Regions from separate parts of the Mesorhizobium sp. L103C131B0 genome, predicted to be linked through region 2. Evidence: predicted binding sites of a transcription regulator. Region 2 holds the regulator's gene; the other holds the start of a gene.
The links. The regulator LexA, encoded in region 2, represses DNA repair genes until DNA is damaged. The targets are predictions, from matches to a motif close to TGTTCNNNNTGTGTTCNG.
Positions count from the first base shown of each region.

Region 1: a site for LexA is predicted at 5,214-5,231, ahead of X730_RS136755 (helicase-related protein). Genes of this name have one in related genera too.

Region 1 is NZ_AYXC01000032.1:8,635-24,232, reverse strand. It holds gene ftrA (transcriptional regulator FtrA) at 1-695, opposite strand, end outside; gene X730_RS136730 (rhodanese-like domain-containing protein) at 764-1,183, shown strand; gene X730_RS136735 (GNAT family N-acetyltransferase) at 1,234-1,689, shown strand; gene phaR (polyhydroxyalkanoate synthesis repressor PhaR) at 1,735-2,349, opposite strand; gene X730_RS136745 (acetyl-CoA C-acetyltransferase) at 2,652-3,836, shown strand; gene phbB (acetoacetyl-CoA reductase) at 3,966-4,691, shown strand; gene X730_RS136755 (helicase-related protein) at 5,387-8,881, shown strand; gene X730_RS136760 (RNA-binding S4 domain-containing protein) at 8,957-9,343, shown strand; gene fdxA (ferredoxin FdxA) at 9,597-9,935, shown strand; gene X730_RS136770 (CarD family transcriptional regulator) at 10,361-10,942, shown strand; gene X730_RS136775 (amino acid ABC transporter ATP-binding protein) at 11,137-11,904, opposite strand; gene X730_RS136780 (ABC transporter permease subunit) at 11,901-12,581, opposite strand; gene X730_RS136785 (amino acid ABC transporter substrate-binding protein) at 12,719-13,492, opposite strand; gene X730_RS136790 (RNA polymerase factor sigma-32) at 13,890-14,747, shown strand; gene X730_RS136795 (M48 family metalloprotease) at 14,840-15,598, opposite strand, start outside.
Region 2 is NZ_AYXC01000015.1:1,384-16,981, forward strand. It holds gene X730_RS143570 (peptidyl-prolyl cis-trans isomerase) at 82-1,977, shown strand; gene trpD (anthranilate phosphoribosyltransferase) at 2,009-3,019, shown strand; gene trpC (indole-3-glycerol phosphate synthase TrpC) at 3,023-3,835, shown strand; gene moaC (cyclic pyranopterin monophosphate synthase MoaC) at 3,838-4,320, shown strand; gene glp (gephyrin-like molybdotransferase Glp) at 4,321-5,526, shown strand; gene X730_RS143545 (alpha/beta hydrolase) at 5,572-6,402, opposite strand; gene X730_RS143540 (AMP-binding protein) at 6,569-8,194, shown strand; gene kynA (tryptophan 2,3-dioxygenase) at 8,191-9,027, shown strand; gene kynU (kynureninase) at 9,134-10,381, opposite strand; gene X730_RS143525 (GntR family transcriptional regulator) at 10,549-11,313, shown strand; gene lexA (transcriptional repressor LexA) at 11,519-12,301, shown strand; gene X730_RS143515 (ComEC/Rec2 family competence protein) at 12,295-14,745, opposite strand; gene arr (NAD(+)--rifampin ADP-ribosyltransferase) at 14,857-15,273, opposite strand.

The DNA.
Region 1 (15,598 bases), on a different contig from region 2:
GGGCCAAGCCGGCTGCGCTCATGTGGCTCGGGAACGGAGCTCTCGACATACTGCGCCTGGCCGCCGTCGCGATGCGGCGGCACGACCAGACGGCGCGCCACCATGTTTGCAGCCTTGGTGCCGAAGTCGCGCCGAACCAGATGCAGGCAGAGGTCGATGCCCGCGGCACTGCCTGCCGATGTCAGCACATTGCCCTCATCGATGTACAAAACGTCCGGAATCACGGTGATGTCGGGGTACATCTCCGTCAGCTTCTCGCTGTAGCGCCAATGCGTGGTCGCTCTTTTGCCCGCAAGCAGGCCGGCGGCGGCAAGCACGAACACGCCCGAACAGATCGAAAGAATGCGAGAGCCGCGCTCGTGTGCCTTTCGAAGCGCCTCGATCAGCGCCGGCGGCACCGGAGCCTCCGTTCCGCGCCATCCCGGTACGATCACCGTGCCGGCCTGGCCGATCAGATCGATCCCGCCGTCGGCAACAATACGCACGCCGCCCAGCGCGCGCATTTCACCGGTATCAATACCGGCAACTGCAAAACGGTACCAATCCTCACCCATTTCCGGCCGGGGCAAGGCGAAGATCTCAACCGCCACGCCAAACTCGAACGTGCACAGGCCGTCATAGGCAACGGCAACGACAAGAGGGTTGGCAGGGCGCGGATTGGCAGAGGATGGCATGATCTTGACGATATATGGCAAAGCTGCCAGCTGCAATCGCCCTGCTTCCTGTCTTATCTCTCCGTCGCATCAGCAATGGAGATACGAGGATGAGCCACGTGACAGACATTCCGGCGGCATCGCCGGATATCGCCCGCGACCATTTTCTGCGCCGGCTTTCCGTCGAGACCGACTGTTCCGACGTCGCCGCCGCACTGCGTGCCGGGGAGCCGGACTTTGTTCTCCTGCATGTGGTCGGTTCGCCGGAAGCCTATGGACGCCGCCATGTGCCGGGCGCGCTGCATCTGCCCCACCGCGAAATATCGGCCGGGCGGATGGTGCAATGGCCCGAAAGGACGCTGTTCGTCGTCTATTGCGCGGGACCGCATTGCAATGGCGCGGATCAGGCGGCCTTCAAGCTGGCCAGCCTCGGTCGTCCCGTGAAGATCATGATCGGCGGCATAACCGGTTGGCAGGACGAGGACCTTCCTTTCGCTTCAGGCAAGGAGCCCGGTGTCTTGCACGCGTGAGGCCACGCGATATGGTCGGCCTTGAAGACTGAGCAAGCATGCAGAAGGCGATGGTTAGAATTCGTCCATTCGAGCGCCAGGATGTCGGTGCGGTGCTCGCCCTCATGCGGGCGCTAGCCGTCTTCGAGGGTTATGACGACAAGCTTCGCGTCACCGAAGCGAACCTCATCGAGCACGGGCTGGGGCCATCGCCCCGGTTCGGCGTGTTGGTGGCGGAGCGAGAGGGCGTGATCGTCGGCATCGCCGTCCACTACCTCATCCCCTGGACCTACGACCTGAAGCCGGTTGTCTGGCTGAAGGAACTCTACGTCACTGAAGCGACGCGCGGCATGGGGGTCGGCCATGCGCTTGTTGAACAGCTTCGCCAACACGCTTTGAGCATTGGCGCCTCCGCCATCAAATGGACGGTGCTGAAATCCAACTCGCCGGCCAAAGCCTTCTACCGCTCGCTCGACGGCCAGCCCGACGATATCTGGGAACCGTGGCAGCTGAAAATCGACCCGTGACAGCCGCCTCGACCAACTGAGGGCGGTCGACCATGCGGCGGTCGCTTACGACATGGTGTCAAGCTTGCGCTGCATGGCGGCGATCTGTTGCTTCAGTTCCTGAAGGTCGTCGCCGCTCTTTTCCGGGACATCCTTGCGGGCCGGCTCGGGTGCAGCCGCGGCCGCAGCATTTGTGGCGGCGGTCGGGAAGGGCGTGAACAGGCGCATCGCGTTCTGGAACATTTCCATGTTGCGGCGTGTCTGCTCTTCCAGCGCCTTGATCGGAGTGGCGATCTTCATTACATCCAGCGGCGACTTGCCGATCGCGCCCTTCATCTGCTCGCGGAACCGCTCCTGTTCCTTGGAGAAGGCCATCATCGACTGTTCGAGGAAGCTCGGCACGATCTGCTGCATCTGGTCGCCATAGAAAGCGATCAACTGGCGCAGGAACGGGATCGGCAGCATGTTCTGCCCATCCTTGTTCTCCAGTTCGAAGATGATCTGCGTCAGCACCGGATGGGTAATGTCGTCACCGGTCTTGGCGTCCTGGACGGTGAACTCCTCGCCCTTCTTGACCATCTCGGCCAGATCCTCGAGCGTCACATAGGTGCTGGTGCCGGTATTGTAGAGCCGGCGATTGGCATATTTCTTGATAATGATAGGGTCGTCTTTCGCGGCCATCAGCATCCTCCCGGGACACCGGCGCGCCTGAGTAAGCCGCCGGTAACGATTGCGCCATTTTTAAGGATATGCGCAAAAGCTCTATAATTCCAAGCGCTTTGTGCAGTGCGGCATCATTTATTGCTGCATGGCCGGCCAATTATGCTGCGCAGCAAAGGTTGGGCGATCCCGCCGGCCGCTCACGCCCTGCTTGCGGCGCTTGGCCGGCATGCCCATTTCCGGTTTGACTTGGGGTGTGGAACGAGCAAGAAAAGTCCCAACAAGCCCCCAAGAACACGACACCTCGAAGTCTGGAGAGAAAAATGTCCGCTTCCAATTCAATCGTCGTTGCCAGCGCCGCACGCACGGCTGTCGGCTCTTTCAACGGCGCCTTCGCCGCCACCCCGGCGCATGAACTTGGCGCCGTCGTCATCAGGGAGCTTTTGGCGCGCGCCGGCGTCGAGCCGGGTGAAGTCGACGAGGTCATTCTCGGCCAGGTGCTGACCGCCGCGCAGGGCCAGAACCCCGCCCGCCAGGCGTCGATCAATGCCGGCCTGCCCAAGGAGACCACCGCCTGGGGGCTCAACCAGGTTTGCGGCTCTGGCCTGCGCGCCATCGCGCTCGGCATGCAGCAGATCGCCGCCGGCGACGCCACGGTGATCATCGCCGGCGGCCAGGAATCGATGTCGCTGTCGCCGCATGCCGAGCACCTGCGCGCCGGCGTCAAGATGGGCGACTACAAGATGATCGACACCATGATCAAGGACGGGTTGTGGGACGCCTTCAACAGCTACCACATGGGCAACACCGCCGAGAACGTCGCCCGCCAGTTCCAGATCACCCGCGACGACCAGGACCAGTTTGCGCTCGCCTCGCAAAACAAGGCCGAGGCCGCGCAGAAGGCCGGCAAGTTCAAGGACGAGATCGTCGCCTTCACGATCAAGGGCAGGAAGGGCGACACTGTCGTCGACCAGGACGAGTACATCCGCCACGGCGCCACCATCGACGCCATGTCCAAGCTGAAGCCGGCTTTCGACAAGGACGGCACCGTGACCGCCGCCAACGCGTCGGGCATCAATGACGGCGCCGCCGGCGCGCTGCTGATGAGCGAGGCTGAAGCCACAAGGCGCGGCATCACCCCGCTGGTGCGCATCGCATCCTGGGCGACGGCTGGCGTCGATCCGGCAATCATGGGCACCGGACCTATACCCGCGTCGAAGCGGGCGCTCGAGAAGGCCGGCTGGTCGGTCAAGGACCTCGACCTTGTCGAGGCCAATGAAGCCTTCGCCGCGCAGGCCTGCGCCGTCAACAAGGGCATGGGCTGGGATACGTCGATCGTCAACGTCAATGGCGGCGCCATCGCCATCGGCCATCCGATCGGCGCGTCGGGCGCCCGCGTCTTCAACACGCTGGTTTTCGAGATGCGCCGCCGCGGCGCCAAGAAAGGCCTTGCCACGCTGTGCATCGGCGGCGGCATGGGCGTCGCTCTGTGCGTGGAAGCGCTGTGAAAGAGAAGTGAGTAGTGAATAGGGAGTAGTGAATGGGGAAGAAGGAGCAGCGCGGCGGGATATCGATCCCTACTCGCTACTCCCTATTCCCTATTCCCTTCTTCCGACCAAAGGGAGGAAGAACTTTCAATGACCAAAGTAGCGCTCGTCACCGGTGGATCGCGCGGCATCGGCGCCGCCATATCGATCGGCCTGAAGAATGCCGGTTACACCGTTGCAGCCAACTATGCCGGCAATGACGAGGCAGCGGGGAAGTTCAGCGCACAAACCGGCATCAAGGCCTACAAATGGTCGGTCGCCGACTACGACGCCTGTGCCGCCGGAATCAAACAGGTCGAGGCCGATCTCGGCCCGGTCTCGGTGCTGGTCAACAATGCCGGCATTACCCGTGACGCCATGTTCCACAAGCTGACGCGCGAGCAGTGGAAGGAAGTCATCGACACCAATCTGTCTGGCGTCTTCAACATGACGCATCCGCTGTGGGGCGGCATGCGCGACCGCAAATTCGGCCGCGTCATCACCATTTCCTCCATCAACGGCCAGAAAGGCCAGGCCGGCCAGGTCAACTATTCCGCCGCAAAGGCCGGCGACATCGGCTTCTCGAAGGCGCTGGCGCAGGAGGGCGCGCGCGCGGGCATCACAGTCAATGTCATCTGCCCCGGCTACATCGCCACCGAGATGGTCAAGGCGATCGACGAGAAGGTGCTGAATGAACGCATCATTCCGCAGATCCCGGTCGGCCGCCTCGGCGAACCGGAAGAGATCGCGCGTTGCGTCGTCTTCCTCGCCTCTGAGGACGCCGGTTTCATCACCGGCTCGACCATCACCGCCAATGGCGGCCAGTACTTCGTCTGAACGACAGCAATTTCGCCCGGTAGGACGGGCCGGCTTATGGCCCGTTTTTCATCGCCGGCCGGCGATGTTCCCCGGGCTGCGCGCGAGACATTGACCCGTTCCGGCACGCAAAGATTAACGATTTCTAGGCGCCCTGTGCAAAACCCGGTTCGCAAGCTGTGAATTCTCGGTGGACAAGCTGTGGACAACACAACATGTTGGGGTGAACAAACCAGGAAAATCCCGCCATCGCCGATTCGTCACCCATTCGTTCCGGCTTTGAGCGGAACGTTAACGACCAAGGCCGAATACCACCGGAAAATGGTTAAGGCCGATTAAGAAAATTCAGCAATTTCATAATGTTGGCCGAGGCGTATCGGATCACGACGATGCCCCGCCGGCAAAGGTTAACGCCAATGGTCGCCTTGCAGGAATCGGGCCAGTTTCCGCGATTCAGCATATGGTGAGACTCAGGCTCGCAAAATCCACATGTAGCCGTGAACAAAAGCTGAATCTGCCGGAGTCACTGATTCGTCGCCGATTCGTTCCAGACTCGTTCCAACTGTTAATTGAGACCTCAAAGACGAACCGTGGGACTGCCGGCCGGAACATTCCGCTTTCGCTTCGCGCCTGAAATCCCTATGTGTCGCCTGTCATACGCGCCATGCGAGGCGCGCTCCCGACAACACGATGCAGAAAGCCTCATCTCCAGGCCGATGAACATCCAGCCGAAACACACCGAGCCGCTGATCCTGTCGGGCCGCGACGTGACTGCCGTACTGGGTCCGACCAACACCGGCAAGACCCATCTCGCCATCGAGCGCATGGTGGCGCATGAGAGCGGCATTATCGGCCTGCCGCTCCGCCTTCTGGCGCGCGAGGTCTATGCCCGCGTCTGCGAAAAGGTCGGCGCCCACAAGGTGGCGCTCATCACCGGCGAGGAAAAAATCCAGCCGCCCGGCGCGAAATATTCGGTCTGCACCGTCGAAGCCATGCCGCGCGAGACCGACGTTGCCTTCGTCGCAATCGACGAGGTGCAGCTCGCCGGCGACCTCGAGCGCGGCCACATCTTCACCGACCGTATCCTGCACCTGCGCGGCCGCCAGGAAACGCTGCTGCTCGGCGCGGCCACCATGCATGGCATCCTGCAAAAGCTGCTGAGAGGCGTCTCGGTGGTGACGCGCCCTCGCCTGTCGCACTTGGCCTATGCCGGTTCGAAGAAATTGACCCGCCTGCCGCGGCGTACGGCCATCGTCGCCTTCTCCGCCGACGAGGTCTATGCCATCGCTGAGCTGATCCGCCGCCAGCAAGGAGGAGCGGCAGTCGTGCTCGGCGCGCTGTCGCCCCGCACCCGCAACGCCCAGGTGGCAATGTTCCAGGCAGGCGACGTCGACTATCTCGTCGCCACCGACGCCATCGGCATGGGCCTCAACCTTGATCTCGATCATGTCGCCTTCGCCCAGAACCGCAAATTCGACGGCTACCAGTACCGCAACCTGACTGCGGCCGAGCTCGGCCAGATCGCCGGCCGCGCCGGCCGGCATCTGCGCGACGGCACCTTCGGCGTCACCGGCCAGGTCGATCCGCTGGACGAGGAACTGGTCAAGCGCATCGAGGGGCACGAGTTCGATCCGGTGAAGGTGCTGCAATGGCGCACCGCGCATTTCGACTTCGCCAGCCTCGACGCGCTGAAGCGCTCGATCGAAACCAACGCGCCGGTCGAAGGCCTGACGCGGGCGCTGCCGGCGGTCGATGCGCAGGCGCTCGAACATCTCTCCCGCGACGAGGACATCCGCGCGCTGGCTACCAATGCCAAGCGCGTGGCGCTGCTGTGGGAAGCCTGCGCGTTGCCGGACTACCGCAAGATCGCGCCGGCCCAGCACTCCGACCTGATCGCTTCTATCTACACCGACCTCGCCAAACACGGCCATGTCGACGAGAACTACATGGCCGAGCAGGTGCGCCGCGCCGATACGACCGAGGGGGACATCGACACGCTGTCGCACCGCATTGCGCAGATCCGCACCTGGACATTCGTGTCCAACCGGCCGGGCTGGCTGGCCGATCAGGCACACTGGCGGGAAAAGACGCGCGAAATCGAAGACAGATTGTCGGATGCGCTGCATGAGCGGTTGACGAAACGGTTTGTAGACCGCAGGACTTCCGTCCTCATGCGGCGCCTTAGAGAAAATACAATGCCTGAAGCCGAAATCAGTCCTACCGGAACCGTCCTTGTCGAAGGCCATCATGTCGGCGAGTTGCAAGGGTTCCGCTTCACCGCCGATCAGAGCGCCGGCGGCGAAGACGCCAAGGCCGTGCGTACGGCAGCGCAAAAAGCGCTGGCCGCCGAGTTCGAGGCACGTGCCGAACGCTTCGGCGCCTGCGCCAATGGCGACCTTGCGCTCGGCTCCGACGGCACGCTGCGCTGGATCGGCGCGCCGATCGGCACGCTGGTTGCCGGCGAGGACGCGCTGAAGCCGCGCCTGGTGCTTTTGGCCGACGAGCAGTTGACCGGTCCCGCCCGCGACAAGGTCGCCGCGCGCGCCGAGCGCTTCGTCAATTTCCAGATCGAATCCTTGCTGAAGCCGCTGGTCGACTTGAAGAATGCCGAGCAGATCGCCGGCATCGGCCGTGGCATCGCCTTCCAACTCGTCGAGCATTTCGGCCTCATCAACCGCCGCGACATCGCCGAGGAAATGAAGTCGCTCGACCAGGAGGGTCGCGCCGCCTTGCGCCGGCTCGGTGTGCGCTTCGGCGCCTACCACGTCTTCGTGCCGGCGCTGATCAAGCCGGCGCCCGCCGGACTGATCACGCTTTTGTGGGCGCTGAAGAACGACGGCAAGGACAAGCCCGGCTTTGGCGACGTCGTGCACGCGCTGGCCTCCGGCCGCACCTCGGTGGTCATCGATCCGGCTTTCGACAAGAGCTTCTACAAGCTCGCCGGCTACCGTAATCTCGGCCGCCGCGCCGTGCGCATCGACATTCTGGAACGGCTGGCCGACCTGATCCGGCCTGCGACCAACTGGAAGCCCGGTCTGGGACAGCGCCCGGACGGCGCCTATGACGGCCAGTCCTTCATGGTGACGCCGCCGATGATGTCCATCCTCGGCGCCACCGCCGACGACATGGAAGAGATCCTGAAAGGTCTCGGCTATCGCGCCGAGCCGAAGCCGCCGGCAGAGGTCAAGGCGCGGCTGGAAGCACAGGACAACGCGGCGCGCGAAGCCGCGGCGGCAAAGCTGGCGGAAGCGGCAGCGAAGGCCGAGCAGGCCCAGACGGCGGAAGCCGCTGCAGGCGAAGCTGTCGCTGAAGCGCCGACCGACAGTTCGGAGCCGGATGCGGCTTCCGCCACTGAGGTTGCGGCTGAGGAGCCCGTTGCCGAAGTCGCATCGGAGGCTGTTGCAGACGCTCAGCCGGAAGCGCCTGCCGAGGGTTCGGAGCCAGCTGCGGCCGTTGAAGCTACCGCCGAGGTCCCAGCCATCGACGAAACAACTGCAGAGCCTGCAGCGCAAGAACACGCTCCGGCCGTTGCAGAGGCTGACGACACTGTCACCGAAAGCGCCGACGCTTTTACCTCCCCCTCGATGGGGGAGGTCGCGGCGCGAAGCGACGCGGGTGGGGGTGACAGCGCTGACGAAACCGATAGTGCAGACCGCGTAGCCGATGCAGGTGCAACCACCGACGCCGGCGCTGCCCCCACCCCGGCGCTGCGCGCCGACCCTCCCCACGAGGGGGAGGGTGGAAGCGCCGAGGCCGAAGCGCCAAAGCCCATCTTGCTGTGGCGGCAGGGTCGTTTCGAGCAGCGCCCGCGCCATCGTCAAGGCCGGGACAATCGCCCGCGTAACGGCCAGGCTGGCCGCGCCGATGCGCCGGCCGACGCTGCCGGCGGACAGCCGGCACCGGGCGAACGGCCGGCCTATCAGGGCCGGCGCGACCAGCGCGACGGTGCCGCCAAGCCACGCTTCGACCGTTCGAAGTTCAAGCCCAAGCCGCAGGCCGAGGGCGAACAGCGCCGCGACGGCAAGCCGCAAGGCGAGCGTCCGCGCGAGGGCCGGCCTGACTGGAAAGGCGGCAGGCCGGAAGGCAAAGGCGGACCGCAAGGCGCCAAGCCGGCTTTCCAGGCCAAGCCACGCGAGGAACGCCCGGCGCGCTTCGATCCGGACTCGCCCTTCGCCAAGCTCGCCGCCTTGCGCGACCAGCTGAAGAAGTAAGCTCTGAGCATGATCCCGAAAAGTGGAACCGGTTTTCGGACAAGATCATGCTCCAACAAGAAATAACTCGCTGCGATGGTTGCTGAAGGTCGTCAGCGCATCGACAAGTGGCTGTTCTTTTCGCGCGCGATAAAATCGCGCTCGCTGGCGGCCAAGCTGGTTGTCGCCGGACGCGTCCGCATCAACAGCGACAAAGCAGCGCAGGCCTCCGATCTGGTCAAGCCTGGCGACGTTTTGACCATTACGCACGAGCGCCGCATCTTCGTTTGGAAGGTGCTTGGCACCGGCGTGCGGCGCGGTCCGGCCGAGGAAGCGCGCACGCTCTACGAGGACATGTCCCCGCCGCCGGTCCCAAAAGGCGAGGCTGTTGCCGATGCCATTCCGGCGCTGCGCGACGCCGGCAGCGGCCGGCCGACCAAGAAAGAGCGCAGGCAAACCGACCGGCTGTTCGGCGAAGACTGAAGCCTTGGCTGTCTGCGCCATGCCGGCGGTCTGGAATTTCATTCCGGACACGCGGGCCCCGCCTGCAATGGCTGCCCTTGCAAGCGGCAGGCAAAGGCGTTACCTCACCAAAAAAGCCGCCGCATCGGCCCGAAAATCGGAAATCGATTTTTCGGAAGGCACGATGCGCAGATTCAAAGTGTCAGAGCGTACTTTATGCGTCCAAGTGGACGCACGTCGCTCTAGCAAGAACGGGACGTCCCGGAGCCGACCAATGACCTATGTCGTGACCGACAACTGCATCAAATGCAAGTACATGGACTGCATCGAGGTCTGTCCGGTCGACTGCTTCTACGAGGGCGAGAACATGCTTGTCATACATCCCGACGAGTGCATCGACTGCGGCGTCTGCGAACCCGAATGCCCGGCCGATGCAATCAAGCCCGACACCGAGCCGGGCCTCGACAAATGGCTGCAGGTCAACACCGAATACGCCGAGAAATGGCCCAACATCACCGCCAAGAAGGAGCCTCCGGCAGATGCCAAGAGCTTCGACGGCGAGGCCGGCAAGTTCGAGAAATATTTCTCCGCTGAGCCCGGCGAAGGCGACTGAGCGCATGACCCTGGAATCGGAATCGATTTCGGAAAGGGTGATGCGCAAAGCAAAAAAGTGCGGCCTATTGGATCGTCATAACGCTGCGTAACGCGCATCATACATTAACTGCCTTGACAGGCGGCGATGGCGCTCCACCTTCGCGTTTGCAGCAAAACCTTGATTCTTCCGACTTTTTGTGCTACACCCGTTGAAACATGCCGGTGACACAACGTCGATTTATGGCGCAAGCGCCCCAAATCACTGAAAGGTGAAATCCCCAATCGGACCAGAGCGATCTGGGCCAGGCAGTCGCTATGTATGCGGTTTGCCGGCCCCGGCTTTTCCGATGGGTTCATCTGTTGTGCGGCTAACGATCGGTGTCCCCGGTCGCATGCGTTCGGACCGGCAGGCCGCCGGTGCCACAACAAGGAGTTCAGGGCGTAATGGCAACGATCACCCCGCAGAAGAAGTCCACCTCGGCACGCCACGGTTTCAAGACCGGCGAGTACATCGTCTATCCGGCACACGGCGTCGGCCAGATCGTCTCGATCGACGAGCAGGAAGTTGCGGGCCACAAGCTGGAACTGTTCGTCATCGACTTCCAGAAGGACAAGATGCGCCTGAAGGTTCCGGTCGCCAAGGCGACCTCCATCGGCATGCGCAAGCTGTCGGAAGAGGATTATGTCGAGCGCGCGCTGAAGGTCGTCCAGGGCCGCGCCCGCGTCAAGCGCACCATGTGGTCGCGCCGTGCGCAGGAATATGATGCCAAGATCAATTCGGGCGACCTGATCTCGATCTCGGAAGTCGTGCGCGACCTCTACCGTGCCGACAACCAGCCGGAACAGTCCTATTCCGAGCGTCAGCTCTATGAGGCGGCACTCGACCGCATGGCGCGCGAGATCGCGGCAGTCAACCGCATGTCGGAAACCGAAGCCGTGCGCCTGATCGAGGTCAACCTCAACAAGGGCCCGAAGCGCGGCGCCAAGGCCGACAATGAGGAAGCCGAGCAGGAAGAAGCTGCCTGATCGCTTTCACCGTCGAATTCATGAAAAACCCGGCCTTGTGCCGGGTTTGTTTTTACCCCCTTGTGGGGTTCCAAGGACAGGCGAGACCCGTGGCTCGCCCAGGCAGGGTCGCTGCGAAGCAGCGAGGATGGGGACGACACCAGACCGCACCCGGACCTTCCGTCCGACCTCTTCACAAGGGGAACGTAGAAGGCTCAGCCGCCGGCTTCCTTCTCCGCCTCCTGCTTCAGCGTCGCAATAAAACGCTTGGTCCGTTCCCGCTCCGGATTGCTGAACACCACGGTGGACGGCCCCTTCTCGACGACGACACCAGCATCGAGGAACACCACCTCCTGCGCGATCTTGGAGGCAAGGCGAAGGTCGTGCGTGGCCATCACCATGGTGGTGCCTTCGCTGGCGAGCTTTCCGAGCACGTCGACCACTTCCTGCGCCAGTTCCGGATCGAGCGCCGAGGTCGGCTCGTCGCAAAGCAGCACTTTCGGCGACGGCGCCAGGGCGCGGGCAATGGCCACACGCTGCTGCTGGCCGCCCGACAGCGTTGCCGGCCAATCATCCGCCTTGTGCGCCATGCCGACCTTCTCGAGCAGCGCCAATGCCCGCTCGCGCGCCTTTGCCGTCGGCCATTTCAGCACCGTCACCAGGCCTTCCATGACGTTCTCGATCGCGGTGCGATGCGGGAACAGCTGGAAGTTCTGGAACACCATGCCGGTCTGCAGCCGCAGGCGCTGGATGTCGCGGCTGGGGATCTTGATGCCGGGACGGAATTCCAGCGTCTCGTCGCCGATGCGCACCATGCCCGAGGTCGGGATCTCCAACAGGTTGATGCAGCGCAGCAGTGTGCTCTTGCCGCCGCCGGAGGGGCCGACGAGCGCGGTGACGCTGCCTTCGGCAATGGTGACCGTCACGCCCTTCAGCACCAGATTGTCGCCGAAGCGCTTTTCGATGTCGGTGAGGCCGATCATGAGCGCGCCTCCAGGAAGCCGCCATAGCGGTTGAGCCGCTCCTCCAGCCGCGTCTGCAAGGCCGAAAGCACCGAGCTCATCGCCAGATAAAGGATCGCCGCCTCGACATAGAGGATCAGCGGTTCATAGGTGGTGGCGACGATGCGCTGCGCCGCCTGGAACATCTCCGGCACAGTGATGGCGGCGGCCAGCGACGTATCCTTGACCAGCGAGATGAAGGTGTTGGACAGCGGCGGCACGGCGACGCGGCCGGCTTGCGGCAGGATGGTGCGCCGCATCGCCTGGCTCCAGGTCATGCCGATCGAATAGGCCGCCTCCCACTGGCCCTTCGGCACCGAGCCGATCACGGCGCGGATAATTTCCGAACTGTAGGCGCCTATGTTGAGGGTGAAGCCAATCAGCGCCGCCGGAAAAGCATCCAGCAATATGCCGACCGAAGGCAGGCCGTAAAAGATCAGGAACAGCTGCACCAGAAGCGGCGTGCCGCGAAAGATCCAGACATAGAAGCGGACCACGGCAACCAGAGGCTTGGGACCGAACAGCCGCACCAGGGCGACAACCAGGCCGACGAACAGGCCGAGTGCGAACGATAGCAATGTCAGCGGTACGGTGAAGATCAACGCCGCCCACAGCAGTGTCGGCAACGAGTCCAGCATCAGGTGTAGCCAGTGCGGCACGAACGGCTCCTCCTTCACAGACCGCCGCGGTGACGGCAGTGCGATTGTGTGCTTCTCATATCATGCGAAAAACGGCGAGCCGTCAAAGACGGCCCGCCGCTATTGGTCATTGCCGGCAAACCGCCGGGAGATGGTCTTTACTGCGAGACATCCTGGCCGAAATAGGTATCGGCGATCCTCTTGTAGGTGCCGTCGGCCTTGATGTCGGCCAGCGCCTTGTTGATCGCCGCGACCAGCTCCGGATCACCCTTGCGCACGATGACGCCGGAATAGTCGGCGTTCTCTTCCTGCGCGGCGATCTTCACATTGGCGTCCGGCTTGTGCTTCTTGAAGTCGAGGAAAGACAGGCTGTCATTGATGGTGGCGTCGGCGCGGCCGGTGAGCAGCAGCTGGATCGACTGGTCGAAGCCGTCGGTGCCGACGAGTTCGGCGCCGTTGGTCTCGGCGAGCTTGCCGAAATTCGATGTCAACGACTGTGCCGACTTCTTGCCCTTGAGGTCGGCGAAGGTCTTGATGTCGGTATTGTCGCCGCGCACGATCAGCACGGCCTTGGAGGCGATGTAAGGATCGGAGAAATCGTACTTGGCCTTGCGCGCGTCGGTGATGCCGACCTCGTTGATCACGGCGTCGTAGCGGTTGGCGTCGAGGCCGGCGATCAGCCCGTCCCATTTGCCTTCGAGGAACTCGACCTTGACGCCGAGCTTGTCGCCGATCGCCTTGGCGATCTCGACGTCGAAGCCGACCAGCGCGCCGGAAGCATCATGATAGGTGAAGGGCGCATAGGTGCCTTCGGTGCCGACCTTGAGGGTGCCGGCCTGCTTGATCTGGTCAAGATTGGCGCCGGCATAGCCTGATGTAACAGCCAGAACCTGAAGCGTTCCGGCGACGATGAGCGAATTGAGCCATTTCATTTCTATGTGATCCCGTCCTTGGCCGGTGTCCGGCGCTTGTGAGAGCCGGAAACTGACAGATACAGCGCAGCAAAATAAGGAACCAGATTTCAAAAAAACGGCGATCCAGAAATCAGATTCTCAAAGCAGCTCCGATCGGTGCCAATAGTCCCGATCTGCGGTGTCGATGCGCCCTGTCGGACCGCACAAAACAACCGCCCTCGGCGGCGGAACCAATCCCCGGTATGGCACGTTCATGGCTTGTTGTAGGGCGCCGCGTTTCCATTTCAAGAACCCTTGGCTGCGCTAGGCCCGAAGCAATTCCAGGAAAGTGGGAAAGCGGTTTCCTTCGGAATTGCGTCAAACAGAGATAACGGCCGCCAGGCCGTCCGAAAATGTCCGGGAGCAGGAGCGCGGCATGATCGAAGACACGGCAGGACGGACCATGGTCCGCACGGCAATGAAAGCCCCCTACCTCGAGCGCGATGAGGAACATGTTCTCGCCTTGCGCTGGAAGGAGGACCAGGATCAGCAGGCGCTGCATCAGATCACCGTCGCCCATATGCGGCTGGTCATCTCCATGGCTTCGAAGTTCCGACATTACGGCCTGCCGCTCGGAGATCTGGTCCAAGAGGGCCATGTCGGGCTGCTGGAAGCAGCCGCGCGTTTCGAGCCGGAGCGCGAGGTGCGCTTCTCGACCTATGCGACATGGTGGATCCGCGCTTCGATGCAGGACTATATCCTGCGCAACTGGTCGATCGTTCGCGGCGGCACCTCTTCGGCGCAAAAGGCGCTGTTCTTCAACCTGCGGCGCCTGCGCGCCCGTCTTGCCAATGGCGCCGAGCCGATCTCCAACGCCACGCTCTACCGCGAAGTGTCGGTAGCCCTAGGCGTCTCCGAGGCCGATGTCGCGAAGATGGATTCCAGGCTTTCAGCACCTGACTCTTCGCTCAACGCACCGCTCGCCGACGAAGCTGGCACCACCGAGCGGATGGACTTCCTGATTTCGGACGATCCATTGCCTGACGAGGTCGCCGGCGACACCATCGACGTCGAACGGCGCCTGATGTGGCTGAAGACGGCGCTCCGCGCGCTCAATGCCCGCGAACTCAGGATCATCGAGGAGCGCCGGCTGAGCGACGAAGGTGCGACGCTTGAGGCGCTTGGCGAGACGCTCGGCATTTCCAAGGAGCGTGTCCGGCAGATCGAGGCCCGCGCCATGGAAAAGCTCAAGCTCGCGCTGGTGAAGCAGAATCCGGAGTTCATGGCGGCCTGAGATTGCCAGGAACGGGGTACCCCGAGTTATCTCAGAAAAGTTATCTCAGAAAAAAGCACTACGAAGGCTGGGGTTTCTGACGAAGACCGGCGCTATCTGTCCGTGACGATCTTGACCTTGTCGCCGGCCGAAACCGAGGCGCCCGGCGACATCGCGTTGAGCACGCGGAACAGATCGAGCTTGCGGTCGACGCCGACCATCTGCGCCGAAAGTGTGCCCATCGTCTGCCCGGCCTGTACCGTGACGACGCGGATATGCAGCGGCTTCAGTGCCGCCTTCTCGGCGGGGCTGAGCACGCGGAACGAACCGCTGACCGAGCGTGCCACCGGATCGAGTGTCGTGCTGGCCGAGGGGGCCGCTGTCAAAAGCCGGTAGACCTGACCGCCGGCGCGGATCACCGCAATGTCGAACTGCCAGCCATCGGCGCCGGCGTGCGCGGTCGCCGCCTGGTTGCCGTCGATCGTCTCCTGGCGCACACTGGTCTCGTCGAGACCGGCCACCCAGCCGCTTCTGATGTAGTCGGTCAGCGCACGATCCTTGTCGATCGACACACCGTCGAAGCGGATCGCCATGTCGCCGGGACCGGTCGCCGTCACCGCCGCCGCCGAATTGTCGATGATGAAGCCGTCGGGCACCGTGAACGAAACGCCGAGGCCCGGATGCAGGAAGGTCTGGCCGCGCACATAGCCCTCTTCCGGCGTGTCGCCATAGAGCAGGCCGTCTATCCCGGCCAGGAAGGAATCGCGGTCGCGGGTGCCGATGCCCGGCGCGCCGAACTGGCGGGCGTGGCGCTGCGCCAGATCAATTCGCTGCGGCGTGTTGGGGTGCGTGGCCAGGAAGTCGAGGCTGGC
Region 2 (15,598 bases):
TCGACAGTGAGCCGGAAGGGCGCTATTGCGCTTGTTTCAGACTCGGGCGCACGCAAAACTGCGCAAAAATCGGAAGTAACAATGCTTGGTATATTGAGAAGCGCGGCAGGGACCTGGGTCGCGAAAGCCCTGCTGTCGCTGCTGGTGTTGAGTTTCCTTGCCTGGGGCGTCACCACGCGGATGACGGGCGGCTTCCTGGCTGGCCATCATGCGGTGATCACCGCCGGCAGCACCACCGTGTCGATCACCGAGTACCGCCTCGCCTATGATCGCCAGATCGCCATGCTGCAGCAGCAGATCGGCCAGCGCATCAGCCGCGACCAGGCCAAGGCCTATGGCATCGACAACCAGGTGCTGGCTCAGTTGGTGTCCGGCGCCGTCCTTGACGAACAGGCGCGCAAGCTCGGGCTTGGCTTCTCCAAGGACAGGTTGGCCGAACTGACGCGGCAGGAACCCGCCTTCCAGGGCCCGAATGGCCAGTTCGACCGCCGGCTGTTCGAATCCCGGCTGCGCGAACTGGGAATGCGGCCGGAGGATTATCTGAAGAACCGGGCTCAGGTGGCGGTGCGCCAGCAGATCGTCGAAGCGGTTTCGGACGGCCTCAAGGCTCCGGACACCTTCTTCAAGGCAGTTGCGCTCTATCGGGGCGAAGACCGCACCATCGACTATCTGATCTTGCCAAAGGCGTTGGTCGAACCGATCGAGGCCCCCTCCGACAGCGTGCTTCAGGCTTATTTCGAGTCCAACAAGAAAACCTACGCGGCGCCAGAATACCGCAAATTCTCCTATGTCCGGCTCGAGCCCGAAGACATCATGGATGTCAGCGCCGTGACCGACCAGCAGGTCAGCGACGACTACAACAAGAACAAGGGCCGCTACACCACGCCGGAAATGCGCACCATCGAACAGCTGGTGTTTCCTTCCGCGGACGCCGCCAAGGCGGCATCCGATTCGCTGAAGACGGGCGCCACTTTCGACAAGATCGTCACCGCGCAGGGCAAGACCCCGGCCGACACGCTGCTCGGCACGCTCTCCAAGGACAAGATCACCGACAAGGCGGTCGCCGATGCCGCATTCGCGCTAGCCGTCAACGAAGTCAGCCCGGTCGTCCAGGGCGCGTTCGGTCCGGTGCTTTTGCGCGTCACCGAGATCAAACCGGAAACGGTGAAGCCGCTGGCGGAAGTGTCAGACCAGATCCGCAAGGATCTGGCGCTTGGCGAAGCAAGCCGCATCCTGCTCGACGTGCACGACAATTACGAAGACACCCGCGCCGCCGGCAGCACGCTGGCCGAAGCCGCCGCCAAACTGAAGCTCAAGGACGTCACCGTCGAGGCCATCGACCGCACCGGCCTCAGGCCGGACGGGACCATCATCAAGGACCTGCCGGCATCGCCGGACCTCATCAAGGCGGTGTTCGAGGCCGAGCCCAACACCGAGAATCAAGCCCTGACCACGCCTAACAACGGCTTCGTGTTCTATGAACTGACATCGATCACGCCGGCTCGCGACCGCACGCTGGACGAAGTCCGCCAGCGCGTGGTGGCGGACTGGACGACAGAGGAAACGACCAAGCGGCTGACCGCGAAAGCAGACGAACTCGACAAGCGCCTCAAGGCTGGCACCACACTCGACGTCATCGCCGGCGAACTGAAGCTTGAAAAGCAGACCAAGCGCGGCGTGAAGCGCGAGGCCGACGATGTCGATTTCGGCAAGGAGGGTGCTGCTGCGATGTTCGGCGTCGGCGAAGGCGGCACCGGGCTGATCCCCTCGCCCACCGGCGACGGCCAGATCCTGTTCAAGGTCGCCGAAGTGTTCGAGCCGGCCGGAGCCGACGCCAGCTCGGTACCCGACGATGCGCAAAAATCCTTCACGCAAGGCATGTCCGACGATCTGCTCGACCAGCTGGTGGCGCAGTTGCAGACGCAGTACGCCGTCAGCGTCGACCAGGCCGCCGTTGCCCAAGCCCTCGCCCAATGAATGGCCTTAGCCCAATGAACGTCTTGGCCCAATGAGCGCCCTGAAGACCCATATCGCCAAGGTCGCCACGGGAACCGGGCTTACCTTCGAGGAAGCGCGCGAAGCTTTCGACATCATCATGTCTGGCGACGCGACGCCGGGCCAGATCGGCGGCTTCCTGATGGCGTTGCGCGTGCGCGGGGAGACCGTGAGCGAGATTTCCGGCGCCGTCGCCACCATGCGTGCCAAGATGCTGCGCGTCGAAGCTCCTGAGGGCGCCATCGACATTGTCGGCACGGGCGGCGACAATTCGCATTCAGTCAACATCTCGACCGCTTCGGCCTTCGTCATTGCCGGCTGCGGCGTGCCGGTCGCCAAGCACGGCAATCGCGGCCTGTCGTCGCTGACGGGCGCCGCCGATGTGCTGGTCGCGCTCGGCGTCAAGATCGATATCCCGCCAGAGGTGATCGGCCGCTGCATCCAGGAGGCCGGCGTCGGCTTCATGTTCGCGCCGGCGCACCACCCGGCGATGAAGCATGTCGGCCCGACCCGCGTCGAGCTCGGCACGCGCACCATCTTCAACCTGCTCGGACCGCTGTCCAATCCGGCCGGCGTCAGCAGGCAGATGGTCGGCGTGTTCCTGCCGGAATGGATCGTGCCGGTGGCCGAGACATTGAAGGCGTTGGGCACCGAGCATGCCTGGGTGGTCCATGGGGATGGCTATGACGAAATCACCACCACCGGCGAAACGCAGGTGGCGGAATTGGCCGGCGGCGAGATCCGCCATTTCACGCTCACCCCGGAAGCCGTCGGCCTGCAGCGCCACACCAAGGACGAGTTGCGCGGCGGCGACGCCGCCTACAATGCCACGGCGTTGCGCGACATGCTGAGAGGTGCTGCCGGGGCCTATCGCGATACGGTGCTGATGAACGCCGGCGCCGGCATGGTGGTGGCCGGCAAGGCGACGACGCTTGCCGACGGCATGGCCGCGGCCACACAGGCCATTGACAGCGGCCGGGCGCTGGGCGTGCTCGACAGGCTGGTCGAGATTTCGAACGGATGAGCCGTGGCTGACATTCTGCGCAAGATCGAGGCCTACAAGCGCGACGAGATCGCGGCGGCGAAGGCGCGTATACCGTTGGCCGAGATCAAGGCGCGAGCCAAGGATGCCGACGCACCGCGTGGCTTTCTGAGGGCGCTTGAGGCGAAGCGCAGATCGGGCAGCTTCGGCCTGATCGCCGAGATCAAAAAGGCAAGCCCATCCAAAGGCTTGATCCGCGCCGATTTCGACCCGCCCGCACTGGCGCAGGCCTATGAGAAAGGCGGTGCCGCCTGTCTTTCGGTGCTGACCGATGCGCCATCCTTCCAGGGCGCGCCGGAATTTCTCATCAGTGCACGGAAGGCAGTGTCCCTGCCCGCGCTGCGCAAGGATTTCCTGTTCGACCCTTATCAAGTCTACGAGGCTCGCGCATGGGGCGCCGATGCCATCCTGATCATCATGGCCAGCGTCGATGATGCCTTGGCGAGCGAATTGGAAGCGACCGCGTTCGAACTCGGCATGGACGCGCTGATCGAGGTGCATGACGAGGCCGAGACGCAGCGCGCGGTAAAACTCTCGTCGCAGCTGATCGGCATCAACAACCGCAATCTCAGAACATTCGAGACCAGCCTCGAGACCTCGGAACGGCTGGCATCGATGGTGCCGGGCGGCCGATTGCTGGTCAGCGAGAGCGGAATTTTCACCCACGACGATTGCTTCAGGATGCAAAAGACCGGCATCAGCACCTTCCTCGTCGGCGAGAGCCTGATGCGGCAAGAGGATGTCGCTGCGGCAACGCGGCTGCTTTTGACAGGCAAGGCGAAAGCAGAGGCCATCTGAGGATGGCAGCCGCCCTCACCCATCTCGGCGCCAAGGGCGAGGCCAACATGGTCGATGTCGGCGAGAAGGCGGAGACGACGCGCACGGCGGTCGCCGAGGGCTTTGTCTCGATGCGGGCCGAAACCCTGAAGATGATCCTCGACGGCGACGCCAAGAAGGGCGATGTGCTGGGTACCGCGCGCATTGCCGGCATCATGGCGGCCAAGAAGACGCATGAGCTGATTCCGCTCTGCCATCCGCTGCTTTTGACCAAGGTGTCGGTCGACATCGAACCGGACACCACGCTGCCCGGCCTTAGGGTCACCGCGCTCGCCCGCGTCACCGGCAAGACCGGGGTCGAGATGGAGGCGCTGACCGCGGCATCTGTCGCGTGCCTGACCATTTACGACATGGCCAAGGCGGTCGACCGCGCCATGGTGATTTCCGGTATACAGCTGGTGGAAAAGACCGGCGGCAAGTCCGGCGACTACAAGGCGGGTTCGTAAATGGCGCTGGTTCCGGTCGCCGAGGCGCTTCAACGCCTACTCGACGGCGCTGTGGCGTTGCCCGGTGAAAGGGTCGCGCTGGCGGATGCGGCCGGCCGGGTGCTGGCGGAGCCGGTCGTGGCGCTGCGTACCCAGCCGCCTTTCAATGCATCTGCCATGGACGGCTATGCCGCACGGGCGCAGGATGTGGCGTCGGCCCCGGCGCGGCTTTCGGTGATCGGAATGGCGCCCGCAGGGCGAGGCTTTGACGGCACAGTGGGTAAATCCGAGGCCGTGCGCGTCTTCACCGGCGCGCCGCTGCCTGAAGGCGCAGACACGATCGTCATCCAGGAAAATGTTCGCGATCTCGGCGGTGGCCGGATCGAGGTCACCGAACCGACGGCGAAGAACCGCAACATCCGCCGCCTTGGACTGGATTTTGCCCAAGGCGACGTGCTGCTGGAGAAAGGCCGCGTGCTCGATCCGGCTGCATTGTCGCTGGCGGCGTCGGCCAATCATCCCCGGTTGAACGTGGTGCAACGGCCGCTGGTCGCCATCATCGCCACCGGCGACGAATTGCTGCCACCGGGCAGCGAACCTGGCCCCGCCCAGATCATCTCGTCCAACGCCTATGGCGTCGCTGCTGTGGCGCAGTCGGTCGGCGCTCGCGCGCTCGATCTCGGTATAGCGGCCGATCGCAAGGAAGCGATCGCGGCGCTGGTGAAAAAGGCGGTCGATGCGAAAGCCGACGTCATCGTCACGCTCGGCGGCGCCTCGGTCGGCGACCATGATCTCGTTCATGACGTGCTGACCGGCGAAGGCATGAACCTCGACTTCTGGAAGCTCGCCATGCGCCCGGGCAAGCCGCTGATGTTCGGGCGGCTGGGCGATATCAGGTGCATCGGCCTGCCCGGCAATCCGGTGGCGAGCCTGGTCTGCTCGCAATTGTTCCTGAAGCCGCTATTGGCGCAGCTCGGCGGCCGTCCCCACCGGCAGGACATCCGCCAGGCTCAGCTTGGCGCCGCGATGCCGGCCAATGATCTAAGGCAAGACTATGTGCGCGCCGTGGTCCGGGAAGAAGCCGGCGCATTGGTGGCGACACCATTCGGCATCCAGGATTCCTCGATGCTGAGAATGCTGGCCGACGCCAACGGCCTGATCGTGCGCGAGCCCTTCGCTCCGGCGGCAGAAGCAGGCGCTGCTTGCAGCGTTCTGATGTTGCGCTGAAGGTCGCGGATCCAAGCCGTTAATTCCAAGAGATAAGACTGGTTGTTACTCCGCCAGCAATGTCCGCGTCAGCGGATGTGTCGGATCGGCAAGCCCGTCGACGATGCTGAAATGATGCCGGTCCGGCTCGACCACTGTGCTGGTCGTGGCGCCGAGGCCGATCCAGATGTTGGCAAGCAGCGCATTCTGGCGCAGGAACTCCGCCCGCTCGCCGCCGCCGGCCCAGCAGGTGATGCGCGCGCCCTGCATGGGGCGCAGCAGAACCGGGCTTTCGGCCAGTGCTTCCGCTTCATCGATGGCCAGTGTCGCGTTCATCCCCGTCCGCATGATTGGCCGCAGGTCATGGACGCCGGAGATCGAGACGACATTGCGCACGCGGCCCGCCACATCGGCGGCCAGGGGTGTCGTTGTCGTCACCATCCTGGAGGCGAGATGGCCGCCGGCGGAATGCCCGGTCAGGATCACCGGCCCGCCGACCATCGTCGCCGCCTTGCCGATCGCCGCCGCGATTTCCCTGACGATGCCGGAAATGCGTATGTCGGGACAAAGCGTGTAAGTCGGCATTGCCACGGCAAAGCCATTGGCAACCGCGCCGTTGGCCAGATGCGACCATGGCTTGTTGTCGAACGCCTTCCAGTAACCGCCATGGATGAAGACGACGAGCCCTTTGGGCATGACATCGGGAAGGAACAGATCGAGCCTGTTGCGCGGGCTGTCGCCATAGGCGATGTCGAGCTTGGCCCGACCGGACGCCGACATTGTGTCGCGAAAAGCCTGTGCCGGTGTGTCCCACGCGGCCGGCCAGCGATTGCTGCCGGCAATGTTGTCGCCGTTGGCGTAGGCATTGTCCCAATCGGCAACACGATGTTGGAGCATCTGCATCCCTCCCGGATGGCTTCAGTTCAGTCGACAGGAATGGCCGCCGAACAGGGCGGCGTCAATGCTGCGACCTAAAAACATTTTAGGCTTGAAACAAATTTCGACTGGTGCGATCCTGCGCCTTGTTCAGCCATGGGCGCGAGGCAGACAGGGGCAGCCGAAAATGCTTGGGCCATCAGCGCATATCGACACATTCACGCGCGACAACCTGCCGCCGCCGGAGCAATGGCCGGAGTTTTTGCTCGACGGCTTCGACTATCCCGACCACATAAATGCCGGCGTCGAATTGACCGACAGGCTGGTCGAAAAAGGGTTCGGCGACCACACCGCGCTGATCGGCAATGGCCGCCGCCGCACCTACAAGGAACTGTCCGACTGGACCAACAGGCTCGCCCATGCCCTGGTCGAGAATTATGGCGTCAAGCCGGGCAACCGGGTGCTGATCCGCTCGGCCAACAACCCGGCCATGGTCGCCTGTTGGCTGGCCGCCACCAAGGTTGGCGCGGTGGTCGTCAACACCATGCCGATGCTGCGCGCCGGCGAACTCGCCAAGATCGTCGACAAGGCGGAAATCACGGTTGCGCTTTGCGATACAAGGCTGATGGACGAGATGACCGCCTGCGCCAAGGGCAGTGCGTATCTCAAGCAGGTCATTGGCTTCGACGGCACGGCCAACCATGACGCGGAACTCGACCGCGCCGCCCTCGACAAGCCGGTCACCTTCACTGCCGTCAACACCGGCCGCGACGATGTCGCCCTGCTCGGCTTCACCTCCGGCACCACCGGCGTGCCGAAGGCGACGATGCATTTCCACCGCGACCTGCTGATCGTCGCCGACGCCTATGCCCGCGAAATCCTGGAGGTGACGCCCGACGACATCTTCGTCGGCTCCCCGCCCCTTGCCTTTACCTTCGGTCTTGGCGGGCTCGCCATCTTCCCGCTGCGTTTCGGCGCCGCGGCGACGCTGCTGGAACAGGCGACGCCACCCAACATGATCCACATCATCGAGACCTACAAAGCGACCATTTCCTTCACCGCTCCAACCGCCTATCGGGCCATGCTCAAGGCCATGGATCAAGGCGCTGACCTGTCCTCGCTGCGCGTCGCGGTTTCGGCGGGCGAGACGCTGCCGGCGCCTGTCTTCGAGGAATGGACTGAGAAGACCGGCAAGCCGATCCTCGATGGGATCGGCGCCACCGAGATGCTGCATATCTTCATCTCCAACCGCTTCGACGACATGAAGCCGGCCTCCACCGGCAAACCCGTCGGCGGCTATCAGGCACGCATCGTCGATGACGAGATGCGGGAGCTGCCGCGCGGCTCTACTGGCCGGCTGGCGGTGCGCGGCCCGACCGGCTGCCGCTACATGGCCGATGCCAGGCAAAAGGACTATGTCCGCGATGGCTGGAATCTCACCGGCGATACGTTCACGCAGGACGAGGATGGCTTCTTCCACTTCGCCGCGCGTTCCGACGACATGATCGTCAGCGCCGGCTACAACATCGCCGGCCCCGAGGTCGAAGCGGCGCTGCTCTCGCATCCCGACGTCGCCGAATGCGCGGTGACCGGCGCCGAGGACGGTGAACGCGGCCAGATCGTCGAGGCGCATATCGTGCTTGTGCAAGGTGTTTCGCCGGACGCATTGACCGTCAAACGCCTGCAGGACCACGTCAAGGCAACGATCGCGCCCTACAAATATCCGCGTTCGGTGAAGTTCATCGACGCCTTGCCCAAAACCCAGACCGGCAAGATCCAGCGCTTCCGGTTGCGCGCGGAGAAGAGCAATTGATTAAGCCGCACGATCCGGCGTCCGATGGCGCGCAGATGTCGTTCAAGGAGCGGATGTCCTACAGCGACTATCTGCAGCTGGACAAGGTGCTCGATGCGCAGGCGCCGCTGTCTTCGGCCCATGACGAGATGCTGTTCATCATCCAGCATCAGACATCGGAATTGTGGATGAAGCTCGCTTTGCACGAGATCGGCGCCGCGATCCGCTCTATCCGCGCCGACCGCCTCGAACCGAGCTTCAAGATGCTGTCTCGCGTCGCGCGCATCTTCGAGCAGCTCAACAATGCCTGGGACGTGCTGCGCATGATGACGCCAAGCGAATACACCGAGTTTCGCGACGCGCTCGGCCAATCCTCGGGCTTCCAGTCGTGGCAGTACCGCGCTATCGAGTTCATGGCCGGCAACCGCAACCTAGCCATGCTCGGGCCGCACAAGCACCGGCCCGATCTTACGGACAGGCTGGAAGCGATCCTGGCCACGCCGTCGCTGTACGACGAGGCGCTTCTGCTTTTGGCGCGCAATGGCTTCGACATCGGCGCCGATGCCGGGCGCACGGACTGGCGCGAGACGCGCGTCGAGAACGAAGACGTGCTGGCTGCCTGGCAAACCGTCTACCGCGACCCGCAGCGCTACTGGATGCTCTACGAACTGGCCGAGAAGCTGGTCGACTTCGAGGATTACTTCCGCCGCTGGCGCTTCAACCACGTCACCACGGTCGAGCGCATCATCGGCTTGAAGCGCGGCACGGGCGGCACCTCAGGCGCCTCCTATCTGAAGAAAATGCTGGAGGTTGTGCTGTTTCCGGAGCTCTGGACGGTCCGCACCCGGCTCTAGAGCATTTCACCGTTTAACGTAAACGGCGAAATGCTCTAGCTCTTTGATTTGACGCAATTGCGGACGGAAAACCGCTTCACACTTTTCCTGAAATTGCTCTAGTTCCTCAGGTGACCGCGGTCTTCACCGCGAAGCGGGCGTCCTGCCAGGCGCCGGTGCGCAGAATATCCTCCAGGACTTCGACCGCCTGCCAGACATCGCCATATCCGACATAGAGCGGCGTGAAGCCGAAACGGATGGTCGACGGCGCCCGGAAATCGCCGATCACGCCGCGCTCGATCAGCGCGCGCATCACCTGATAGCCATGCGGATGGAGGAACGACACCTGGCTGCCGCGCTGGCTGCCGTCGCGAGGACTTTCCAGTTCAAGCCCGTAGGCGCCGCATCTGGCTTCGACGAGCTGGATAAACAGGTCGGTCAGCGCGATGCTTTTTCTGCGCACCGCCGCCATATCGACGTCGTTCCAGATATCGAGCGCGCCCTTGAGCGCCCGCATCGACAGCACCGGCTGCGTTCCGCACAGGAAGCGGCGAATGCCGCTGCCGACGGCAAAGCCCTGCTCGAAGGCAAAGGGCCGCGCATGGCCCCACCAGCCGCTGAGCGGCTGGTGGGCATCGTCATGGTGGCGCTCGGCCGCGTAGATGAAGGCTGGCGAGCCCGGGCCGCCATTGAGGTATTTGTAGGTGCAGCCGACGGCGAAATCGGCATTGGCACGGTCAAGTTCGACCGGCAAGGCGCCGGCCGTGTGGCAGAGATCCCAGATGATCAGCGCGCCGGCGTCATGTGCCTTGCGCGTCAGCGCCGCCATGTCGCGCAACTGGCCGGATTTGTAGTTGACGTGGTTGACCAGGATGACGGCAACGCTGTCGTCGATCAGCTCCTCGATTGCGGCCGCGTCGACGCCCTCCAGCCGCAGCCGCGTTCCCGGCCGGGTCGAGGCGACGCCTTCGGCCATGTAGAGGTCGGTCGGGAAACTGTCGCCCTCGGCAACGATGACCGACCGATCCGGCCGCATGCCGAGCGCTGCGTGCAGCAGCTTGTAGATGTTGATCGAGGTTGTGTCGCAGACCACCGTCTGCCCATCAGCCGCGCCGATCAGTCGCCCGAGCTGATCTCCGAGTTCCACCGGCATGTTGAACCAGCCGGCGGTGTTCCAGGCGCGAATGAGATCGTGCGCCCATTCCTGCGTGGCGGCCTGCTGCAGTTCGCTGAAGACGACCGCTGACGCGGCGCCCAGGGAATTGCCGTCGAGATAAATCACGCCTTGCGGCAAGACAAAGCGTTCGCGCATGGAGCGCAGCGGATCGGCGGCATCCATTGCTTCGATTGTAGCGAGATCGGGTGTCGTGCTCATGATCCGGCGCCCCTCCATGGACAAACGCGCGCGGCGGAGCCTGCCGCCCAAACATGCCGGCGATCTTGAGTGGTCGCCCTTGAACTGTCAAACATTATATATAATTCACCCATTGAAAGGCTTTGATATATAATGATCCGCCGAGCGTTTATGTCTGATGGATCACGATGCTGGATGACGAGCAGACCTCGAAGACGGAAGCGGCCTATCGCCTGCTCAGGCGCGATATTCTTGCGACCCGGCTGGCGCCTGCCGCGCCGTTGAAGCTGAGCACGCTGCGCAACACCTACGGCATCGGCTGGACGCCGTTGCGCGAGGCGCTGTCGCGGCTGGAGGCGGAACGGCTTGTGACCGCCATCAGCAACCGCGGGTTTGCGGTCGCTCCCGTCTCTCGGGCGGAGCTCGAGGATTTGGCGCGTGCGCGGCTGGTGGTCGAACTGCCCCTGCTGGTGGAATCGATCGAGGAGGGCGACCGTGAGTGGGAAGACGCGGTCGTTGCCGCCCACTATCGTCTCTCACGGTGCGGGTCTGTTCTCGACGATCCATCGGATGATGCGGTCGACGCGTGGTACGAAAAACACGATGCCTTCCATGCGGCGCTGCTCAGTGCCGCGACATCCAGCTGGCTGCTGCGCTTCAATGCGACGATTTCCGACCAATTGCATCGCCATCACCGCTTTCTGGGTCTGGCCCCGACGCTGCGCGCCGCCGCCGGCCGCACGGATGGCCACCGGAAGGCCGTGGCGGCCCTGCGCGACGCCGTGGCGATCGAACACCATACCGCCCTGATGGAAGCGGCCCTCGATCGCGACGTCGAACGTGCGAAAACTCTGATGACCGCTCACATCGGCTACACGCTGCAGGTCTATGCCCAGAGTGAACCCGGCGCGGATGCTGCGCAGCCCCGTCCGAAAAGGAAGCGGCGATCGTAGCCGACGACGCAGGGCACTTTGTCTTCGTTTCACCCCGTTGCCGGCCAACGACTACGAGCGGCGCTCGCAGCGCCGAACGTTACGCTGAACAAAACGTCAACACATTCATTAAACTTTAAAAGGTTGCGGAACACAACTGGAACAGATAGTGTTTGTTCTGGGTTTGTTTTTTCTGATTCTGGTTTCAGAACCCTTGGGGGCCGCGATGCTGACGCGCAAACAACATGAGCTTCTGATGTTCATCCATGAACGCCTGAAGGAGAGCGGAATCCCGCCGTCCTTCGACGAGATGAAGGAAGCGCTCGACCTCGCCTCCAAGTCCGGCATCCACCGCCTGATCACGGCGCTTGAGGAGCGCGGTTTCATTCGCCGGCTGCCGAACCGGGCGCGCGCGCTGGAAGTGCTGCGGCTGCCCGACTCGATCGCACCAGGCCTCAATGCGGCGAGGAAGTTTTCGCCGAGCGTCATTCAGGGCAGTCTTGGTCAAACCGGCCAAGGGCAAGGCGGCCAAGGACAAGGCGCGTTGGGCCAAGGCGGTCTCGGCCGCCAGATCAAGCCGGGCTCGCCGTCGCGTTCGATGTCGGCCGGCAATGACGATGCCGTTTCCGCGATTTCAATCCCGGTTATGGGACGCATCGCCGCCGGCGTGCCGATCGACGCCATCCAGCATCAGACCCATTCGATCTCGGTGCCGCCCGATATGATCATGGGCGGCGAACACTACGCGCTCGAGGTCAAGGGCGATTCGATGATCGAGGCCGGCATTTTCGATGGCGACACGGTCATCATCCGCAATGCCGACACAGCCAGCCCCGGCGAGATCGTGGTGGCGTTGGTCGACGATGAGGAAGCGACCCTGAAACGCTTCCGCCGCAAGGGCGCCTCGATCGCCCTGGAAGCCGCCAACCCGGCCTACGAGACCCGCATTTTTGGACCGGACAGGGTGAAGGTGCAGGGCAAGCTTGTCGGATTGATCCGGCGCTACTGAGCCGGCTTGGGTTTGTACTTTTCACGCTGGTTGTAAGGCGGCAGGCCGCGCGCTTCGCGGGAGAAGCGGCGTTGCTCGTGCCAGGGGCGATACGGCTTGTCGACGGCGAAGCGGATGGTTGGCGCTGCAGCTGCCGATTGCGGATCGAAGAAGACGGCGGCGCTGCCGTCGCGGGCCAGCTGTTTCTTCGTCACGACCAGCACCAGCGGGTCGCGGCACGGATTGTAGGCGGTGGCGTCATCGATGACGATCAGGCTCGCGAAGGCACAGGCCGGCCGCGCCGTCTTGCGGTCTTTCGCAAGCGCTACAATGGCTCCGGAAGGGTGCCGGGCGATACAGAGATCGCCGGTGCAATAGAAGGGCGAGCCGGGCGGCAGATCGAGCGGATCGAGATCGAACCGCGTATCTGTTGCCTCGAAAATCTCAGGTGGGATAATGGTTTTGGCCCGCAGCGCCCGTTTCCAATTGTCCGTGGTGAATTCGTTGGAGCGTTCGCGGTTGAGGGCGAGTTCGCCGCCACCGATCGGCATGGCCACCAGATGCTCGGATATGAGCACGTCGGGCGTAAGCACCTGCGGCACCGTCAACAGGCCGGCCAGCGCGAAAGGCACGGCCGCCAACCTGAGCCAGGTGGTGGCCATGGTGGCGATGACGAGGGCGACCGCCACTAACAGCACCGAGCGGATGGAGATCAGCCCGACGGCGTCGACCGGGGAGCGCTCGGAAATCCAGGCCGATATAGCGATCATCGCCATCAGACCTTTGCCCATCACATAGAGGAACGGCCCGTCGGCGCCGAACGGCATCGCCAGTGCGCTGAGCACGGCAAAGGGCATGACGATCAACGAAACAATCGGCATCACGGCCAGATTGGCGATCAGGCTGAGCGGCGACACACGCTGAAAATGCCAGATGGCGAACAGCAAGGTTGCACTGCCGGCGATGATCGAGGTCATTGCGAGGCCGCCCATGGCCAGCGCGAATTTTCGCGACAGGAAGCCGACGAAGGAGCGCTTTGCCGGCGGCGTTCTCACCTTGTCGGCGCGGTAATCGGCCCAGCCGGCATAGGCGCCGACAAGGGCGGCGGTGGCGGCAAACGACATCTGGAAGCTGGGACCGACCACCTCGTGCGGCGACACCAGGATGACGGCAATGGCGGAGATCGCCAGATTGCGCATGGTGAGTGCGGCGCGATCAAACAGCACGGCGACAAGCATGACCGCCAGCATGATGAAGCTGCGCTCGGCGGCAACCACGACGCCTGAAATAACGAGATAGGCGGCGATCGAGACAAGCGCTGCCGCGGCCGCATATTTCTTCACCGGCCGGCGCGAAGAGAAAACGGGAAACAGCGCAAAGGCGCCACGCAGCAACGCCATGATGGTGCCGGCAACCAGCGCCATGTGCAGGCCGGAGATGGAGATGATGTGGTAGATGCCGGTGCGCCGCATCGCTTCGTTGACCTCGTCCGGGATGCCGGCGCGCACGCCGACAATCAGCGCCGCGGCAATCTCGCCTTCGGCGCCGCCGATCTTGCCCCTGATATGGTCGGCAATGTTTTCGCGCGCGTTCTCGATTGCCGAGGAGAGCCGTGCGGTCAGCGGCGGCGGTCCCTGCGTAGCAATGGTTTTCGGATTGCCGAGAAAGAAGCCGCTGCCGCCGATACCGGTGAAATAGCTGTCGAAGGAGAAATCGTAGCTCTCCGGCCGCACCGGACCGGTCGGCGGCAACAGCCTGGCATAGCCGGTGATCAGGGAGCCGGCGGTCATATCGGCGGGAACGGTCCGCGCCGAGAGCCTGACCCGCTCCGGGGCGTAGCGCAGCTCGGGGTAAGCGGTCGAAACCACATCGAGCGTCAGCCTGATGCGGCCGCTTTCCATCTGTTCGAGACTGACGACGCGGCCGGTCAGCCGTGTCTGAATCTCGGAGCCGAGCATCTGCGTTCCGGCGCGCCAAGTCTCGACTTTGGCGGCGACGACGCCGAGCGCGCACAGCATCGCGGCCATGCAGAACAGATGCGTCCTCGGCCGCGATCGCGTGGCGAGGGCGCAACATGTCGCCAGCACCACAATGGCGATTGGCTGCGCAAAGCCGGGCTCGCCGGCCAGCGAGAAATAAATGATGACGCCGGCCGCCAGGAAAACCGGCACCAGCAGGAAGGCGACGCCCCGGTCGAGCTCCGTGTTGGCGGCCACGGCAAGGCTGCGGCGGAGCGCGGGCCATGACGGAAGGCGAAGCCGTCTGCGCAGACGGGCGATAGATCCGGGCGCTGTGACTTGCGCCGGCAACGCGTGACCGGGCAGCGCAGGCGCGACGCCGGGATGCGGCTCAGGCAGCGCGAGGGGCAGCGGCTCGGCATAGGGACTATCGGCAAACAGCGAGCGTTCGCTGACGCTTGCCTCGGCGCCTTCGCCTTCCTTCGTGCCCCGGCCACGTCCAGCCATCGGGTCTGCCCCTTGCGCCCCAGACCCCTATGCTACATGAACGCGCAAAGCGCGAAAGTCCGCGTGATCACGTCCACCGCGCCGGAATCGACCATCACCTGGCAAGGACGCTCAATCCTCAATCATATCCCGGCCCTCCGCCCTCAGGCGAGCAAGCCCATCGTGCATTGCCTTCAATTGTTCCGGTGTATGACCCTGCCATTCAGCGAGCTCCCCCAGGATGAGCAACGGATCACGGGAGCGGTAGGATTTCGTCGGATTGCCGGGAAATTTTTTATCGGTCAGGTTAGGGTCATCCATAAAAAACCCTGTCGGCTTTACGATGTAAATCCTTTGACGACCGTCACCCGTTGCAAGCTCTGCTCCCCAGATGGCGGCTTCCAGTGTCTGGGTGAAATAGATCCATGACAGTGGTTTACCTCTGAAATTGGAAGGGTGGCCGACGCTCAGCAGATCCCCGGGTTTCAAATCCGCCCGGGTACCATGGTAGAACGGATCACCCTCCGTATGGTCGGCGTTGCTGGTCATCGGGAGCCCTTCTTTCAATCATTCCTCCTTCGTGGCGAGACGGGACCGCACACAGTTGCTGTGTTCACGATAATGATTGCAGAAGGTCAATATGCGTGACCAAGCCAACGCTGTCACGGCGGCGTTGTAGTCGGGCAGTGCCGCATTCGTGAAGAAATGTCCGCTCGTCAGAGGGGGCTACCACCGTCGCAGCGATGTTCCAGGCACTGTGACGGACGCTGCAGCCGAATGAAACCCAGACATTGACGCTGCTGCCAAATGAGGTTGCGCGGAGGTGCGAACAGATTTTGTGCTACAAGGCTCCGGCGCCCGTTGACGCAACCGA